Regions from separate parts of the Marinomonas posidonica IVIA-Po-181 genome, predicted to be linked through region 3. Evidence: predicted binding sites of a transcription regulator. Region 3 holds the regulator's gene; each other region holds the start of a gene.
What was found. The regulator LexA, encoded in region 3, represses DNA repair genes until DNA is damaged. The targets are predictions, from matches to a motif close to TACTGTNTANNTANACAGTA.
Positions count from the first base shown of each region.

Region 1: a site for LexA is predicted at 2,437-2,456, ahead of uvrA (excinuclease ABC subunit UvrA). Genes of this name have one in related genera too.
Region 2: a site for LexA is predicted at 4,480-4,499, ahead of ruvC (crossover junction endodeoxyribonuclease RuvC). Genes of this name have one in related genera too.

Region 1 is NC_015559.1:3,664,395-3,670,155, forward strand. It holds gene MAR181_RS16885 (hypothetical protein) at 1-42, shown strand, start outside; gene ssb (single-stranded DNA-binding protein) at 244-963, opposite strand; gene MAR181_RS16895 (MFS transporter) at 994-2,352, opposite strand; gene uvrA (excinuclease ABC subunit UvrA) at 2,508-5,327, shown strand; gene rplQ (50S ribosomal protein L17) at 5,534-5,761, opposite strand, start outside.
Region 2 is NC_015559.1:1,912,939-1,918,699, reverse strand. It holds gene cysN (sulfate adenylyltransferase subunit CysN) at 1-482, shown strand, start outside; gene MAR181_RS09065 (siderophore-interacting protein) at 578-1,312, opposite strand; gene MAR181_RS09060 (MarR family winged helix-turn-helix transcriptional regulator) at 1,323-1,757, opposite strand; gene MAR181_RS09055 (GreA/GreB family elongation factor) at 1,916-2,404, shown strand; gene aspS (aspartate--tRNA ligase) at 2,593-4,362, shown strand; gene ruvC (crossover junction endodeoxyribonuclease RuvC) at 4,523-5,080, shown strand; gene ruvA (Holliday junction branch migration protein RuvA) at 5,077-5,679, shown strand; gene ruvB (Holliday junction branch migration DNA helicase RuvB) at 5,682-5,761, shown strand, end outside.
Region 3 is NC_015559.1:2,031,821-2,037,581, forward strand. It holds gene MAR181_RS09535 (DEAD/DEAH box helicase) at 1-331, opposite strand, end outside; gene dinG (ATP-dependent DNA helicase DinG) at 468-2,591, opposite strand; gene lexA (transcriptional repressor LexA) at 2,662-3,285, shown strand; gene MAR181_RS09550 (hypothetical protein) at 3,354-3,617, opposite strand; gene MAR181_RS09555 (DUF6586 family protein) at 3,619-4,086, opposite strand; gene topA (type I DNA topoisomerase) at 4,083-5,761, opposite strand, start outside.

The sequences.
Region 1 (5,761 bases), 1.6 Mb from region 3:
GGCACCATAGCAATAATTTTGCTAATCACAGAAATAACCTAAATAAAATTCCCCAGCATACGCATAGAATACTTTTATTTTGGTTTTACAAAAGCATAACCACTCGCAGCGGTTAAACGATAACATCGATGTAAGGATGATGTTTTTATCTAAACACTATACTCTCATGACCAATCTAAGATATAAAAAAAGCCCCGCAGGTGCGAGGCTTTCTGGTCTTTCTGACTAAACGACAAGTCCTCCTTAGAACGGAATATCGTCGTCGAAGTCGTCAAAGTTTGGCGCTTGTTGTGGCTTCTGTTGCTGCGGCGCTTTTTGTTGTGGCGCTTGCTGCTGAGGAGCCTGTTGCTGAGGCGCATTGCCCCAGCTACCAAAAGACTGTGGTTGAGCCTGTGGCGCTTGCTGTTGTGGTGCCGCTTGTTGCTGAGGCTGTTGGCCGTAACCACCTTGAGCAGGTTGCTGGTTAAAGCCACCTTGTGGCGCTTGTTGTTGTGGCGCAGCTTGCTGTGGTGCTTGATTGAAGCCACCTTGTGGTGCTTGCTGCTGAGGTTGTTGACCGTAGCCACCTTGACCTTGCATGCTGTCGTAACCGCCAGCAGAAGGCGCAGCGCCGTCGTTGCGGCCATCTAGCATTTGCATTTCGCTAGCGATGATTTCTGTGGTGTAACGCTTAATGCCGTCTTTTTCCCACTCACGAGTACGCAATGAACCTTCTACATAGACTTTAGAGCCTTTTTTGATGAAGTCACCTGCGATTTGACCTAGACGGTAGTTACCACGGTCCATGAAAGACACTCGGTGCCATTCGGTACGTTCTTGCATCTGACCTGTTTGCTTGTCACGCCAGCTTTCGGTTGTCGCCAAGCTCACGTTTGCCACAGCGCCACCAGACGGCATGAAACGCACTTCGGCATCGTTACCGGCGTTACCTACTAAAATTACTTTGTTTACTCCACGTGCCATGACGTTCTCCAACTGAAATTAGTTCTTTCTTTATACATTAGCTTGTGGTGCAAGTTGCACCAGGGCTGCTTTGTCTAATTGCTTTTTATCCACTTTAAGATAAGCGGTTTGTTCATCTTCAAATATTTGCATGCCTTCCACTCCTTGGACGTTTGCAAGTTGTTCGGCCAACTCAGTCACTTCTGCGCTGGTCATATTAGGTAAACTGAAAGCTAAGCTGGTCAATTGGCGTGGGGCCGGTTGCACCATACAAACCAAAGACCACGCCAGAAAAATCACGCCCACTACAAAAAACACACCTTCATTCGCGTGGTGTTGTAGCAGCCATCCACCACCCACACCGCCAATAAAGGAGCCGATAAATTGATGGGTGGAAAATACGCCCATGGCCGTCCCGCGATAACCAACTGGGGCAAGTTTGCTAACCAGTGAGGGTAATACCGCTTCCATGGCATTAAAACCAATAAAGTAGCCCCACAGTAACACAGCAAACAACCAAAACAAGGAAGCTCCTTGTAGGCCAATTGAACAGATTCCAAGCAAAATAAAGACGCCAATCAGCACTTCTTTCATCTTGCCTTTCGCTTCCGCAATGATCACCAATGGTAACATACCCACAAAGGCAAAACCCATGATTGCTAAGTAAAACCAACTATGTTGTGACAAGGCGAGACCAAACTCATTGATCAAACGCCCTGGCACCACCACAAAGATGGCGGTTAAGCTGGCATGAATAAATAACACGCTGATATTAAGAAAACGTAGACGAGCATTCTTCATCACGGCACCGAGTGCCGTTAGGCTCGGCGTGGTGTCTCGTCGGAAGGTATGTTGCACGCTATTCGGCACAGCAAACAAAATAAGCGCAATGCCGACAAAGGACAAAGCCAACGAGAGATAGAACAAGCCAGACAGCCCAACCAGTGCAAATAGCCAAGGTCCGAAGACCAGTGACAGCATAAACGACGCACCAATACTGATGCCCACACTGGCCATGGCCTTAGTTCGGTTTTGTTCCCGTGTAACGTCACTTAATAACGCCATTAAGGTGCTGGCAATGGCCCCTGCGCCTTGCACTGCTCGCCCAATAATGAGTGTGTTAATGTCATCGGCATTGGCACAGATGAGACTGCCCAGTGCAAACAGCAATAAGCCAATGACAATCACCCGTTTGCGACCAATTTTATCGGACCACATGCCCATTGGAATCTGCAGACAAGCTTGCGTTAGTCCATAAATCCCGATCGCGGTTCCAATTAACGCCGCATCGGCACCCGTCAGGCCATCTGCTGCCACGCTAATGACAGGCATGATGAGAAATAAACCTAACATGCGGAACAAATAAATCAGTGCTAAGGCGATTACTGAACGTCGTTCGAGTAGATCCATAAGGAGGTCACAACCACTTAACGTTGGGGTTAAGAAAAAAAGATGCTAATTTTACCGAATTTACCGTTGAAGCTCCATTTCAACTACTGTAAAAATAGACAGTTATTTTATTAAATGCAGATTTACTTCTGTCGATCAGTTTTTATTGGAGACCCATGGATACCATTACCATACGCGGGGCCCGCACCCACAACCTGAAAAATGTGGATTTAGATATTCCAAGAGACAAGCTTGTGGTCATTACGGGGCTCTCGGGCTCAGGTAAATCCTCTCTCGCTTTTGACACCTTGTATGCCGAAGGACAGCGTCGTTACGTTGAATCTTTATCAACATACGCGAGACAGTTCTTGTCCATGATGGAAAAACCAGACATTGATCACATTGAAGGTTTGTCTCCGGCCATTTCCATTGAGCAAAAGTCCACATCTCATAACCCAAGGTCAACGGTCGGCACCATCACCGAAATCTACGATTATTTGCGTTTGCTATTCGCCCGCGCAGGTCAACCTCGCTGTCCAGACCATGGTGAGCCTTTGGAAGCCCAAACCATTTCGCAAATGGTGGATAAAGTCATTTCCTTGCCTGAAGACACTAAGATGATGTTGCTAGCGCCCATCGTCAAAGACCGAAAAGGTGAGCACTTACACACTATCAGTGACCTATTATCAAAAGGCTTTATTCGCGCTCGTATCGACGGCATAGTGGTCGACCTAGACGATGCACCCGCGCTGGAAAAAAACAAGAAACACACCATTGAAGTGGTCATCGACCGCTTTAAAGTGCGGGCAGATTTGCAGCTGCGTCTGGCGGAGTCTTTCGAAACCTGTTTGGAATTGTCCGATGGCATTGCCAAAGCCATTAATATGGACGAACCGGATGAGGAATACATTTTCTCCAGTAAATTTGCTTGTCCTGTTTGTGGTTACAGCTTAACGGAACTGGAACCTCGCCTTTTCTCATTCAACAACCCAAACGGGGCTTGTCAGACTTGTGATGGCTTAGGTACGCATCAGATGTTTGATCCTGAGCGTATTATTCAGGATGACACCCTGACTTTGGCAGAAGGTGCCATTCGCGGTTGGGGACGTCGCAGTATTTTCTACTATCAACAGCTGACAGCACTAGCTAATCACTACGGCTTTGATATCGAAGCGCCTTACAAAGACATTCCTGACAATTTTAAAAAGCGCATTTTAAATGGCTCTGGTAGCGATAAGATCAGCTTCGTTTACATTAATGAGCGCGGCGATAAGATGACGCGTTCACACGCGTTTGAAGGTGTGATTCCGAATCTGCAACGCCGCTACCATGAAACCGAATCCGACAGTGTACGCGATGACTTGGCTCAGTACATTAGCGTGCAACCTTGTCCAGACTGCCACGGTTCTCGCTTGAACCGTTCAGCACGTAATGTCTTCATTGAGGAACAAACTCTACCCGAGATCGTCACCTACTCTATCTCTGACTGTTTAAGCTACTTCGAGAACTTGCAGTTAACCGGTGCCAAAGGTGAAATCGCCGCCAAGATTCTAAAAGAGATCCGCGACCGTCTGACCTTCTTAGTGAATGTGGGTTTGGAATACCTGACCCTAGATCGTAAAGCGGATTCCTTATCCGGTGGGGAAGCACAACGAATCCGGCTTGCCAGCCAGATTGGCGCGGGCTTGGTTGGCGTCATGTACATTCTGGATGAACCTTCCATTGGTTTGCACCAGCGCGACAATGAGCGCCTGATCGCAACCCTGACTCGCCTTCGAGACTTGGGCAATACCGTGATTGTGGTGGAACACGATGAAGACGCCATTCGCATTGCCGATCATGTTGTGGATATCGGCCCTGGTGCGGGAGTGCACGGTGGACAAGTGATTGCCAGCGGCACACCACAAGACATTATGGATTGTGAGTCGTCCATTACTGGTAAATTCCTAACCGGTGAGCGTAAGATTGAAGTACCCGCGTTACGTCATCCAGCGAAAGACGGCAAACATCTGAAGCTAATCGGCGCCACGGGCAATAATCTGAATAATGTGGATTTAAGCATTCCTCTTGGCGTCATGACGTGTGTCACTGGGGTGTCTGGCTCAGGTAAATCGACTTTAATCAATGGCACTCTTTATCCATTGGCGGCTACGGCATTAAACGGTGCAACGACCTTAAAGCCAGCGCCACACAGTAAAGTGGAGGGCATGGACGAATTCGATAAATGTGTCGACATTGATCAGAGTCCAATTGGTCGTACTCCGCGCTCTAACCCAGCGACCTACACCGGCATTTTCACACCAATGAGAGAGCTGTTCTCAGCCACTCAAGAAGCACGTTCACGCGGTTATAAGCCAGGTCGTTTCAGCTTCAACGTCAAAGGTGGCCGCTGTGAAGCCTGTCAGGGTGACGGTGTGATCAAGGTGGAAATGCATTTCTTACCCGATGTGTATGTGCCTTGTGATGTCTGTAAAGGCAAACGCTATAACCGTGAAACCTTAGAAATTCATTACAAAGGCAAGAACATTCACGAATGCTTAGAAATGACCATTGAAGACGCTCGTGAGTTCTTTGACCCCGTTCCATCCATCGCTCGAAAACTGCAGACCTTGATTGACGTTGGACTGGGTTACATTCGTTTAGGACAGGCAGCCACCACCTTGTCTGGTGGTGAAGCACAACGTGTCAAACTGGCAAAAGAATTGTCTAAGCGTGATACCGGTAAGACCTTATACATTCTGGATGAGCCGACCACTGGACTGCACTTTGCCGATATTGAGCAGTTGCTGAAAGTACTGCATCGTTTGCGTGACCACGGCAATACCATAGTAGTGATTGAGCATAATTTGGATGTGATCAAAACGGCAGATTGGATTGTTGATCTGGGCCCAGAAGGCGGTAGTGGCGGCGGCTACATCATTGCCGAAGGGACGCCGGAAGAAGTTGCTAAGAAAGACAACTCTCATACCGCACGATTCCTAAAAACCATGCTCTAACCTTTTCCTCTCATGCACCAATAAAAAAGCACTTAGGAATTCTCTAAGTGCTTTTTTTATAACGTTTTCTTTGTGGATAGATTGAGACTTTATCCACAAAAAAATCTTTTGCCGCTATTGGTATTACTATCTTTACTAGAAACGCTTAATAATCAGGCACAAAAAAACCGGACTCAAGAGTCCGGTTTTTTAATTACATACTGATGTTACTCAGCGGCTTCTGCTTCTGGTCGATCAACCAATTCAACATAAGCCATAGGTGCGTTGTCACCTGTACGGAAGCCACATTTCAAAATGCGAACATAACCGCCAGGACGAGCTTGGTAACGAGGACCAAGTTCAGAGAACAATTTACCTACTGCATCTTTGCTACGAGTACGAGCAAAGGCAAGGCGACGATTCGCTACGGAATCAACTTTCGCCAATGTGATCAA
Region 2 (5,761 bases), 120 kb from region 3:
CCCTTGAGCACAGCACCATTGCTGAGCTTGAGTTAAATGGTATTGGTGATGCTGTATTGCAATTTGATACACCTGTGGCGTTTGATGAATACCAAAACAGCCGCTTGACAGGTGCTTTGGTCATCATTGATCGCCTTACCAATGTCACCGTCGGTGCTGGCATGGTTGAAGAAGCGATCGTTGAGCTAGATCAAGAATCGGTTGTCAGTGCAGAAGATCGTGCAGCACGACTGGGTCAAAAACCTGCCATTATTGCTTTATCCTCCGTGGTATTGGAGAAATCTGATGCGGTTGAGCGTTTGCTACTAAGACGCGGTGTCACTGCGCTCGCGAAAGCTAACGCAACAAGTGAGGAAGCCAATCTAGTTCGCCAAACCGGCGTAGCAATCTTGGTTTCCGATGACAATATTGCCGATTACTCGATTAACGGAACAGCGGTCGAAGAGGTGGTAGAACAAATTATAGAAAGCATCCGTTTATAAAGACGGTTTGCTTACTTGCTAACGCAAAAGGCCTGCTTCTATGAGCAGGCCTTTTTGTTTTGCTAGAAAGGTTCAAAAAAGGGTGATGAGTGATATCAAGCCATCTCAGCATCTTGACGCTTTACTTCTTTATGCTGGTCTTCATTGCTGCCCAGTTTCCAGTAACTGGAAATATAAAGATTGTCTTTTGAAACCGCTTTGTCTTTCTTGAAGAAGTTTCGTAGGTTTTTCATGCTATTAAACTCGCAAGCCGTCCAAATAGCGGGCGAGCCATCCAACCACTCGAGTGACTGCACCTGCTTTAACAGAAAGTCGGCTTGTTGACCTGGCTGAGGGTTGATTGCCCATACAATACTAAGGTCTTTTGGGTGTGTTAGCGGCTGCATGTCTGACTCGGATACGACTTCGATAACCGCATAACCTTTTGCATCGTTTGGCAACTGAGCTAAGTTGACACTGATAGCGGGCAGCGCAGTCATGTCGCCTACCAACAAATACCAGTCACCTGAATCGGCAATCATTTTCTTAGGGCCGGGGCCACCGACACAAATGGTGTCACCTGGCTGAGTGGACTTTGCCCAAGATGATGCCGGACCACTATCCTCATGCAGCATAAAATCGATATCAATTTCATTGTGACGTTGATGGCGAATGGTATAAGTCCGAAACAAGGGCTTGCCATTGGTTGGAAAAATTAACTTAACGTAACCGCTTTCCTGATTGTCAGGGATGGTTTGAATGTTTTCCCCACCAAGCGTGACTCTTAGCATGTGTGGGGTGATCAATTCTTTGCGGATAACGATAAAGTCTCGAGGTTGCATTCTGCTCATAATTTTGACCTTAATCTTTTGAATACTGAGTTAGGTTGCTTTTCATCAACTCAGTTAGTTGAATAAAGCCTTCTATATCTTGTTGTGCCATGCCATCACACATCTGAGTGCGTGCTTGGGTATCAATACGAATGATTTTTTGATGTAAAGTTTTACCGGCTGTTGTTAATGAGATAACTTGGCAGCGATAATTGGTCGGATCTTTGGCTTTTTCGATGTAATCTTGCTCGATTAAGTCTTTCACAAGTCTTGCCACTTGAGATTTATCCAGCCTTAGTTTTAGGGCAATGTCTCGAGCGCTGCAGTTTTCTATGTTGGTAATGCATTTTAGCGCCCTGATATGCGTAACAGGGAGTAGAATCCCTGCCTCAATCGCAAGCTGCTTTAATGCCTTGCGGTAGCTTAATATTAAGCTATGTAATGCTTCGCTTAAAGTATGTTGCATGCACTTGGCTCTATTTGAGAATGATTATATTTTACTTTTTAGGGTTGACTTTGTCAACTCTATAATTTTATGGCCCTATAAGATCCCATTATTTGCATGATTTATTTTACGCATATTGAGATGAATGGCGCCCAGTTTTGGAGGGGATAACCGCTTATATGAACAGACAGAACGTTATAAATTTGCTTGTAAACGCTCTTGAAGCACGTTTTAAAACGGCCCGTTCTGCTGCGCTTCAAGCAAGAGAGGCGGCCGTCAATGAAGAAAGTGTCGCCGAAACTAAATACGATACTTTTGGTCTTGAATCCTCTTATTTGGCTCACGGCCAATCCCAACGGGTAATCGAATGCGAAAATGATTGGTTGCAATTTAGTCGCCAAGTGCCCGTTAAGTTTGCTGTGATTGATAAGGTTTGTTTGTGGAGTTTAGTGAGGCTTGTTCCTGTAGACAGTAAGCTAGCATCGCGATTTTTTTTCATCTCAAACATCGCTGGCGGGTTAGCTTTAGAGTATCAAAATTTACCTTTGGTGTTGGTGTCTCCTGCGACTCCGGTTGGTAAAATACTGATAGGGCAAGAAGAGGGAGAGTGCGTATCAATCACTATATCTGGGAAATTAACGGAATTTGAGATCGATGCGATTCAATAATTGCATTGTCTTGTGACAAATTTGGCTCTACCTATAGAGAGTCGGACTCGCTTCGCATATAATGCTTGGCCTTAAAATATTCTGTTGTCCTGACAAATTAATATGCTGAGTTGCTCACATTGATTGGTTGGCAGGAAAACACACTAAGAACATCACTCTCTTACTGAGACAGTAATAGGAAAGAAATTATGCGCAGCCATTATTGCGGCGAATTAAATGCTTCTAACATTTCACAAGAAATTACTTTATGCGGATGGGTTCATCGTCGCCGTGATCACGGTGGGGTTATTTTCTTAGACGTTCGTGACCGCGAAGGTATCACTCAAGTTGTATTTGACCCTGACCGCGCAGACAGTTTTGCGTTAGCGGACAGTGTTCGTAATGAATACGTAATCAAATTAACAGGACTGGTTCGTGCGCGTCCGGAAGGAACCATTAACCCGAACATGCGTACTGGTGAAATTGAGGTTTTGGGTACGAGCTTAGAAGTACTCAATGCAGCGCAAACGCCACCGTTTCAGTTGGATGAACACCAAGCGGTTGGTGAAGACATTCGTCTTAAAAATCGTTTTATCGATTTGCGCCGCCCAGAGATTCAGCAAAAAATGCGTTTTCGCTCTAAAGTGACGTCCGTACTGCGTCGTTACTTAGATGACAACGGTTTCTTGGACATTGAAACACCGATTCTAACTCGTGCAACTCCTGAAGGGGCACGTGATTATTTGGTACCAAGCCGTACACAGCAGGGCAGTTTCTTTGCGCTGCCACAATCACCACAATTGTTTAAACAGTTGTTGATGGTGTCTGGTTTTGACCGCTACTACCAAATTGCTAAATGTTTCCGTGATGAAGATCTGCGTGCTGATCGCCAGCCTGAGTTTACTCAAGTTGATATTGAAACCTCTTTCATGAGCGAAGAGCAGATCATGGCAATGACGGAAGAGATGATCACTAACTTATTTAAAGAGTTAATGAACATTGATTTGGGGGCTTTCCCACGCATGCCTTACTCAGAAGCGATGGAAAGCTATGGTAGTGATAAGCCAGATTTGCGTATTCCGCTGACATTGGTCACAGTATCAGATTTGATGGCAGACGTTGATTTTAAAGTCTTCTCTGGCCCAGCGACGGATCCTAAAGGCCGTGTTGCGGCGCTTAAAGTGCCAGGCGGTAACAGCTTAACCCGTAAACAAATCGACGACTACACTAAGTTTGTTGGTATTTACGGTGCTAAAGGTTTGGCTTACATCAAGGTGAATGACAAATCTAACCTAGAAGAAGGCTTGCAATCACCAATTGTGAAATTCCTTCCAGTTGAAGTTCGTGCGGCTTTACTTGAGCGCCTAGAGGCGCAAGATGGCGATTTAATCTTCTTCGGTGCAGACTCAGCAAAAATCGTTAATGAGGCCCTTGGTGCATTGCGTTGTAAGTTGGGTGAAGACATGAACCTGTACACTTGCGAATGGGCGCCATTGTGGGTAGTAGATTTCCCAATGTTTGAAGAAACCAGTGATGGTGGTATCACCGCAATTCACCATCCATTTACGGCACCTTCTTGCTCACCTGAAGCGTTGAAAGCAGACCCATTAAATGCTTTGTCACAAGCTTACGACATGGTGCTTAACGGTACGGAGTTGGGCGGTGGATCAATTCGTATCCACCAAGCTTCTATGCAAGAAGCCGTCTTTGAATTGTTGAACATCAGTGAAGCAGAGCAAGAAGAGAAATTTGGTTTCTTACTAGATGCATTGAAGTTTGGTGCACCGCCACACGGTGGTTTAGCATTCGGTTTGGACCGTTTGGTTATGTTGATGACAGGATCAAGCTCTATCCGTGATGTCATTGCTTTCCCGAAAACTCAAAGTGCGACTTGTTTGTTAACTCAAGCGCCAGGTGACGTCAGCGAGAAGCAATTGAAAGAGTTAAGCATTCGTGTTCGTAAGCCGGTTGCAGAATAACTTTTTGCAAGTGAATCGCTTAAATTAAGCGGTTGCTGTTAAGGAAACGAAAGAAAAACGTAAAAGGCCGCTACTTCGCGGCCTTTTTTGTATTTACACATTGCATCTAGTGTAAAGCCCTGTTGAAATATACAGTAATGATGGTGCATATGAGAAACCCATGACTGAAACTAGAATTATGGCGATTGACCCAGGTTCACGTGTCACTGGCTTTGGTATTATCGATATTATTAAAGGCAAACCAGTGTATGTAAACAGTGGTTGTATTCGCTTACCTGATGAAGAACTGTCCGTGAGGTTGAAGCATATTTTTAATGGGGTTGAGTCACTTTTGAAAGAGTACCAACCAACAGAGTTTGCTATCGAAGAGGTCTTCATGGCAAAAAATGCCAATTCCGCTTTAAAGCTTGGCCAAGCCAGAGGCGCCGCGATCGTCGCCGCATCGCTGCAAGAATTAACCGTTAACGAATATGCTGCTCGTCGAGTGAAGCAGTCTGTAGTGGGTACCGGCAGCGCTGATAAGGCACAAGTTCAAAGCATGGTGCAATTGCTGCTTGGCTTAACATCTAAGCCTCAAGCTGATGCCGCCGACGCCTTGGCGATTGCTTTGTGTCATGCTAATACCCGAACATCTGGTGGTTTAGAATATGGTACAGGTAAGCGTGCCGGACGAAGTTCAAAACGTTGGTCAGAACAAGATGTAAGGAAAGTGTTGTGATAGGGCGAATTACCGGAACTTTGGCGGAAAAATCGCCGCCAGAATTATTGATTGATGTACAGGGTCTTGGTTACGAAATTAGCGCGTCTATGACGACCATTTATGATTTGCCGCAAGTTGGTGAGCGGGTCACTTTATTTACCCACCTTATTGTTAAGGAAGATTCTCATACTCTCTTTGGGTTTAGCGATAAAAGTGAAAGGGCGCTGTTTAGGGTCTTAATTAAAGTCAATGGCATTGGCCCTAAAATGGCGCTCGCCATATTATCGAGTATGTCTGCGGAAGAGCTTATTGCTAATGTACAGGATTCGGATGTCACCGCATTAACGCGCATTCCAGGTGTTGGTAAAAAAACCGCCGAGAGATTAATTATTGAATTACGTGATAAGCTTGGTCAGGCTGCAAAAGGGGATTTGTTTGCCACGCCTGCGGTATTGAAGCAAGTTCAAGCTGACCCAAGGCAGGAAGCTGAGGCAGCGTTGATAGCATTAGGCTACAAGCCCCAAGAAGCGGCCAAAGCCATTGCCGCAGTGCCAATGGATAGTGCAGACAGTGAGTCTGTTATTAAAGCCGCACTACAAGGAATGTTGAGGAAGTAAAAATGATTGAACAAGATCGTATTATCTCAGCCGAACTAAAAGGTAACGACCGGCAAGTGGATCGAGCGATTCGACCACAAGC
Region 3 (5,761 bases):
CCGTACCTGTTTGAGCCTGACCTATGATGTCATAACCCTGCAATGTAGTTGGCAAGGTTTCCGCTTGAATCTCACTGCAATACTCAAACCCCATTTCTGCAATGGACTTTAACACTCGATCCGGTAAGTTCAAATCATGAAAGCGTAATTTACCCTCCGCTTCTGGCACCTTAAAATCATCTATAGACCAAACACCTTGATTCGACGTTGCCTCATCCATTTTTGCTTCACTTGCCTTACCTTGAGCTTTTCTAGGTCGCTTATTTTGACGGCGAGTTCGTTTCGGTTTGGTGTTACTTTCTGGTGCTACGTCTTGATTTTGGTTTTCCATATCGGAATCTATACACTTCTTCGGTTAGAGGTTAATTATCTGAGCATGGAGTGTACCTAATTGATCCAGCTTTATCATCTTTTCCTTTAAAACAGGGTAAAAACTCAGTGGAGTTTAAACCGCTGTTTCTTTGCCATCACCCCAATCGATAAGGCGGTAAACTCTGAACCAATTGGTTTCCATAACGCTTGGTTTTAAGACGCTTATCCAATATATGAATGGTCCCTGAGTCTGTTTCACTTCTTAACAAGCGACCTGTGGCCTGCACTAGACGCAACGAGGCATCTGGAATGGTGATTTCCATAAAGGGATTGCCACCACGCTTTTGGATCCATTCCGCTAAGGTGGCGTCAACAGGATCATCAGGCACAGCAAACGGAATTTTGGCAATAAACACAGAGGAAAGATAATCACCGGGCAAATCCACCCCTTCAGCAAAACTGGCCAAGCCAAATAGCAAACTGCCTTTATCCTCATCAATTCGTGATTTGTGTGACTCTAATATGATTCGCTTCGATTGCTCACCCTGTATTAACAAGATATCTTTCAACGACTCTTTCAAAGATTGCGCCACGTCTTCCATTTGGCGACGAGATGAGAACAACACCAAACTGGCTTTATCTCGATCCACCTTCTCGTTTAGGTAATCAACAATTTCAGCCGTATGCAGCTCAACCTGATTTGGCTCAGATTTCATCTCTGGAATCACCAACACGCCATTATTCTGAAAGTCAAAAGGGCTTAACACACGCAGATACTCGCTCTCTCTCGGCACCCCCGAACGCATATTAAACCGATGAAATTGATTCAACGCCGTGAGTGTCGCAGAGGTCACCACGGCACCAAAACACTTATCCCATAATTGCTGCCGTAAAGTATTGGCCGCTAGAATCGGGGAAGCCCCCAACTCAATATCCTGCTCCATGCCCTGACCAGATAAAATCAACCAACGAGCATTTGGTGGATATTGCTGATCATCCGTCGTTGAATACAGCTGCCACAAACCAACACTTTGCTCGATTCGCCCCAATATCGCCCCTAAAATGGGCTGCCAAGTTTCGGCCATTTCAGGCGTCACACCCATACCCTCATTCTGCTTGGCTTTTTTGCATTCGTCCTGAATGCTTTCAACGCTATTAAATAATTTTTGATAGCTGGTCGACAAACTGTATGCCAATTGCTTCAACTCATCAGGCACCACACCAAACTCAAATCGATGCTGATTATTATTCTGATCCAATCCCAAACCATTAATATAAGGTGATAAGCCTTGCTGAGCGTATTGGATGAAATTGACAATAGTCTGAATCTGTTGCGGCATTTTAATCAGCAATTGACCCGTTAAACTCACCTCATCGGTAAGCTCCTGCTTCAAATTCACCAAATTCTTTTCCAATTGTCTAAGCCAGCTAATACTTTGCTGCAACCTGACCTCATGACGGAAATGCCCTATGGCTTTATCAGGCAGGTGATGGCCCTCATCGAACACATAAATGGTTTCTTTCGGCGGCGTCAGAATAGCACCACCACCTAAGGACAAATCCGCCAGCACAAGGTCATGGTTCGCGACGATGACATCAGCCACTTCAATCTCGGCACGGGCTTTAAAAAATGGACAGGCCGAATAATTGGCACAATTACGATTCGTGCATTGTTGATGGTCAGTCGTTAAGCGACGCCAGTCTAGCTCTCGAATAATACCTTCCCAATTATCTTTATCACCATCCCATTTACCTTTACTTAATGCTTCATCCATCTCTTGATAAAGCACAGTATTGACATCATCCGATTGGAGGTGCTGCTCAAACAAACCGGCAAACATATCGTCCATAGCCTGCTCTTGTGTGCCTAGAAAAGCCTCCAGATTGTTGAGACAAAGATAGCGACCGCGACCTTTCGCTAAGGTGTACTTAAAATTTACCTCGGTATTGGACAAGATATCAGGTAAGTCTTTATGGAGAATTTGTTCTTGCAGAGCCACGGTGGCTGTTGAGATAACAAGCTTTAATCCTCTTGCCTTTGCAATAGGAATGACAGCAAGACAATAGGATAAGGTTTTACCTGTTCCCGTCCCTGCCTCGATGACTGCCACATGTTTTTCATCTAGCCGCTCTCCCTCGGTACCTTGTTTAATGTTTCCCAACGTACGCGCGATCGCACCTATCATTTGGCGCTGACCAACCCTTGGTTTATGGGATTTGGCATCCAGCATATCGCGATAGGCTGATTGGATTTTATTTTTTAATTCGTCTGAAAGCATTTATTTTATTGAGAATCGTTAAGAATGCTGTATATAATAACAGTTACTGTATAAACAACCAGATAGTGCCATGATTAAATTAACCAAAAGACAATCTGATGTACTCGATACCATTCGCGAGTTTATTAATGAAACCGGATTCCCACCTACCCGTGCGGAAATCGCGAAACGACTTGGCTTTAAATCCCCAAATGCGGCTGAAGAACACTTAAAAGCCCTCTGCAAAAAAGGCGCAATTGAAATGCTGTCCGGCGCTTCTCGTGGCATTCGATTGGTTGAGTCTTCCGAAAACAACGCTCCAGAAGACGAGTTAGGTTTGCCCGTTATCGGTAAAGTGGCCGCAGGATACCCTATATTGGCTCAAGAGAACATAGATACCCATGTTACTGTTCCAGGTAATATGTTCTCACCGAAAGCAGATTATTTCTTGTCGGTTTCCGGCACCAGCATGAAAAACATTGGCATTATGGAAGGTGATTTATTGGCCGTCCACAAAACCAATACGGTTCGCAATGGGCAAATTGTCGTTGCCCGCATTGGCGATGAAGTCACCGTTAAACGCTTCGAGCAAAAAGGACGCATTGTTCGATTAATTCCTGAAAACGAAGACTACCAGGACATTGTTGTGGACCTTGAGAGCGAAGAGTTTGCAATCGAAGGCCTGTCTGTCGGCGTTATTCGACAAGGACTATAAAAGCCAATACACATCATAAAAAAGGTGGCCTAAAGCCACCTTTTTTTTGTTGATCTTGTTTAAAATCATTAATGAAGAATTTTAGGACGGAAATCATCGTCCATGTAATCCAACCCTTCATCAGCCATAGACTCATCCGAATACACAAAATCAATCCCTGCATGAAACATGCATTTTGCCAATTCAAAATAACGATCCTGCAAATAAGACCGTGTCGTGTCTGAAATTTTCAGGGTTGCTAACGGCTCTGTTTCCTCGCCACTGTCACTGGCTGGGCGTAATACAATATCGCCGTTTTCCAGCTCAACAATTTCAAGGTATGACTCTTTCATATTAATACTCAGATGACTCTTCTCTAAAACGTAACACCAAGTCAGTTAGCTTGGTCAAATACAATTGCATTGAGGCACCATCATCCCCACCAGAACCAATAAGGTCCGTTCGGCCAAAAGATGATTGAACCAAATGACACTCTAATTGTTGCTGATAAGCACTCAGAAGCTGGCAACACCAAGATCTAGACTGACTTATTAAGTCCTTTAACTCTGACAGAACCGGTACAACAGACTGCTTGGCTTCGGCTTCAGAGGCCAATGTAATCACATCCAAACAATCAGACAATGCATAACTCTGTGCAACTTCTTGCAACAAACCATTGAAGGCACTGCGTAATTGAAACAAAGCCGAGCCTTCAAGACTACTGACCAGCCAAGCTTCGTCACTTGACTGAGCAAGTGCCAGTAAACGCTTTGCAGCATCAAGCCTTTGATTCGTTACACTGGCATAACTTACGCTGATCATTTTTTCTTTTTACCTTCTTCGATGACCCATTTACCGCCATCATAAAAAGCTTTCCACCCCGTTGGTTTGCCTTCATTTTCCGTCATAATGTATTGCTCTTTGGTTTTACGACTATAACGAATCAAGGTAGAACGGCCTTCTGAATCAGCAACGGGCGCATCTGCGAAAAAATGATATTTTGGATCAATTTGATCCATATATGGAATCAATTCTTTCACATAAGGCGCACGGGTTTCGCGTTTACGAGGGAATTGGCTAGCGGCCAAGAACAAACCAGTTGCACCATCACGCAACACGTAATGATCCTCCACCTTCTGACAAGCCAAGTCCGGCATAGGCACTGGGTCCATCTTAGGCGGCGCAACTTCACCGCTTTTAAGCAGCTTACGAGTATTCTTACACTCTTCATTGGTACAGCCAAAATACTTACCAAAGCGCCCCGTCTTAAGCTGCATTTCTGAACTGCATTTATCACACTCAATCACCGGCCCATCGTAGCCTTTGATTTTGAAGCTGCCCGCTTCCACTTCGTAACCGGTACAAGATGGGTTATTACCACAAACATGCAGTTTGCGATGCTCGTCCATCAAATAACTGTCCATGGCAGAGCCACAAATCTTACAGCGATGCTTATTGATCAGCGCCTTAGATTCACCTTCTTCATCGTCGACCGCAACCGCTTCATCGCCACGAATAAGATTAATAGTGGCCTTGCAACGCTCTTTAGGCGGTAAAGCATAGCCAGAGCAAGACATGAAGACCCCTGTGCTGGCGGTACGAATCTGCATAGGACGACTGCATGTTGGGCATTCAACATCCGTCGGCGTTGGCTCATTTAGCATCATGCCGTCATCGGGCGACTCCGCTTTTGCCAACACATTGCTAAAGTCACGATAGAAAGCATTCAGAGTTTGAATCCAGTCTTTATCCCCTTCAGCGATTTCATCCAAACGCTCTTCCATTTGCGCCGTAAAACTAAAGTCCATCAAGGATGAGAAACTGCCAACCAATCGATCGGTGACAATGTCTCCCATTTTCTCTGCATAGAAACGACGATTTTCAACTCGAACATAACCACGATCTTGAATGGTCGAGATAATAGACGCGTAGGTTGAAGGTCGACCAATACCACGCTTTTCCAATTCTTTCACCAAGCTGGCTTCGCTGAATCGAGCCACAGGTTTGGTAAAGTGTTGCTCAGGTAGCAACTCTTTGAGATCTAAAAACTCACCCTGAGTCACATCAGGCAAGATATTATCTTCGCCTTTCTTCACAACCGTTTGCATGGCTCTGGTGTAACCATCAAAGCGCAAAATACGCCCTTTCGCTTTAAATTCGTATTCCTCTGCCACCACGGTAATCGTGGTAGAAGTGTATTCAGCAGGCGTCATTTGACAGGCCATAAATTGGCTGCGAATCAAATCGTATAGACGGTGAGCGTCTTTTTCCATCCCTAACAAATCATCCACGCGCACATTCACATCAGAAGGACGAATGGCTTCGTGAGCCTCTTGCGCACCTTCTTTACTTGAGTAACGAATAGGATCGGCGGGTAAGTAAGCTTCACCAAATGAGCTTAAAATGTATTGACGTAAAGACTCAACCGCCTCAGCACTCAAATTGGTCGAGTCGGTACGCATATAAGTAATGTAACCCGCTTCATACAAACGCTGAG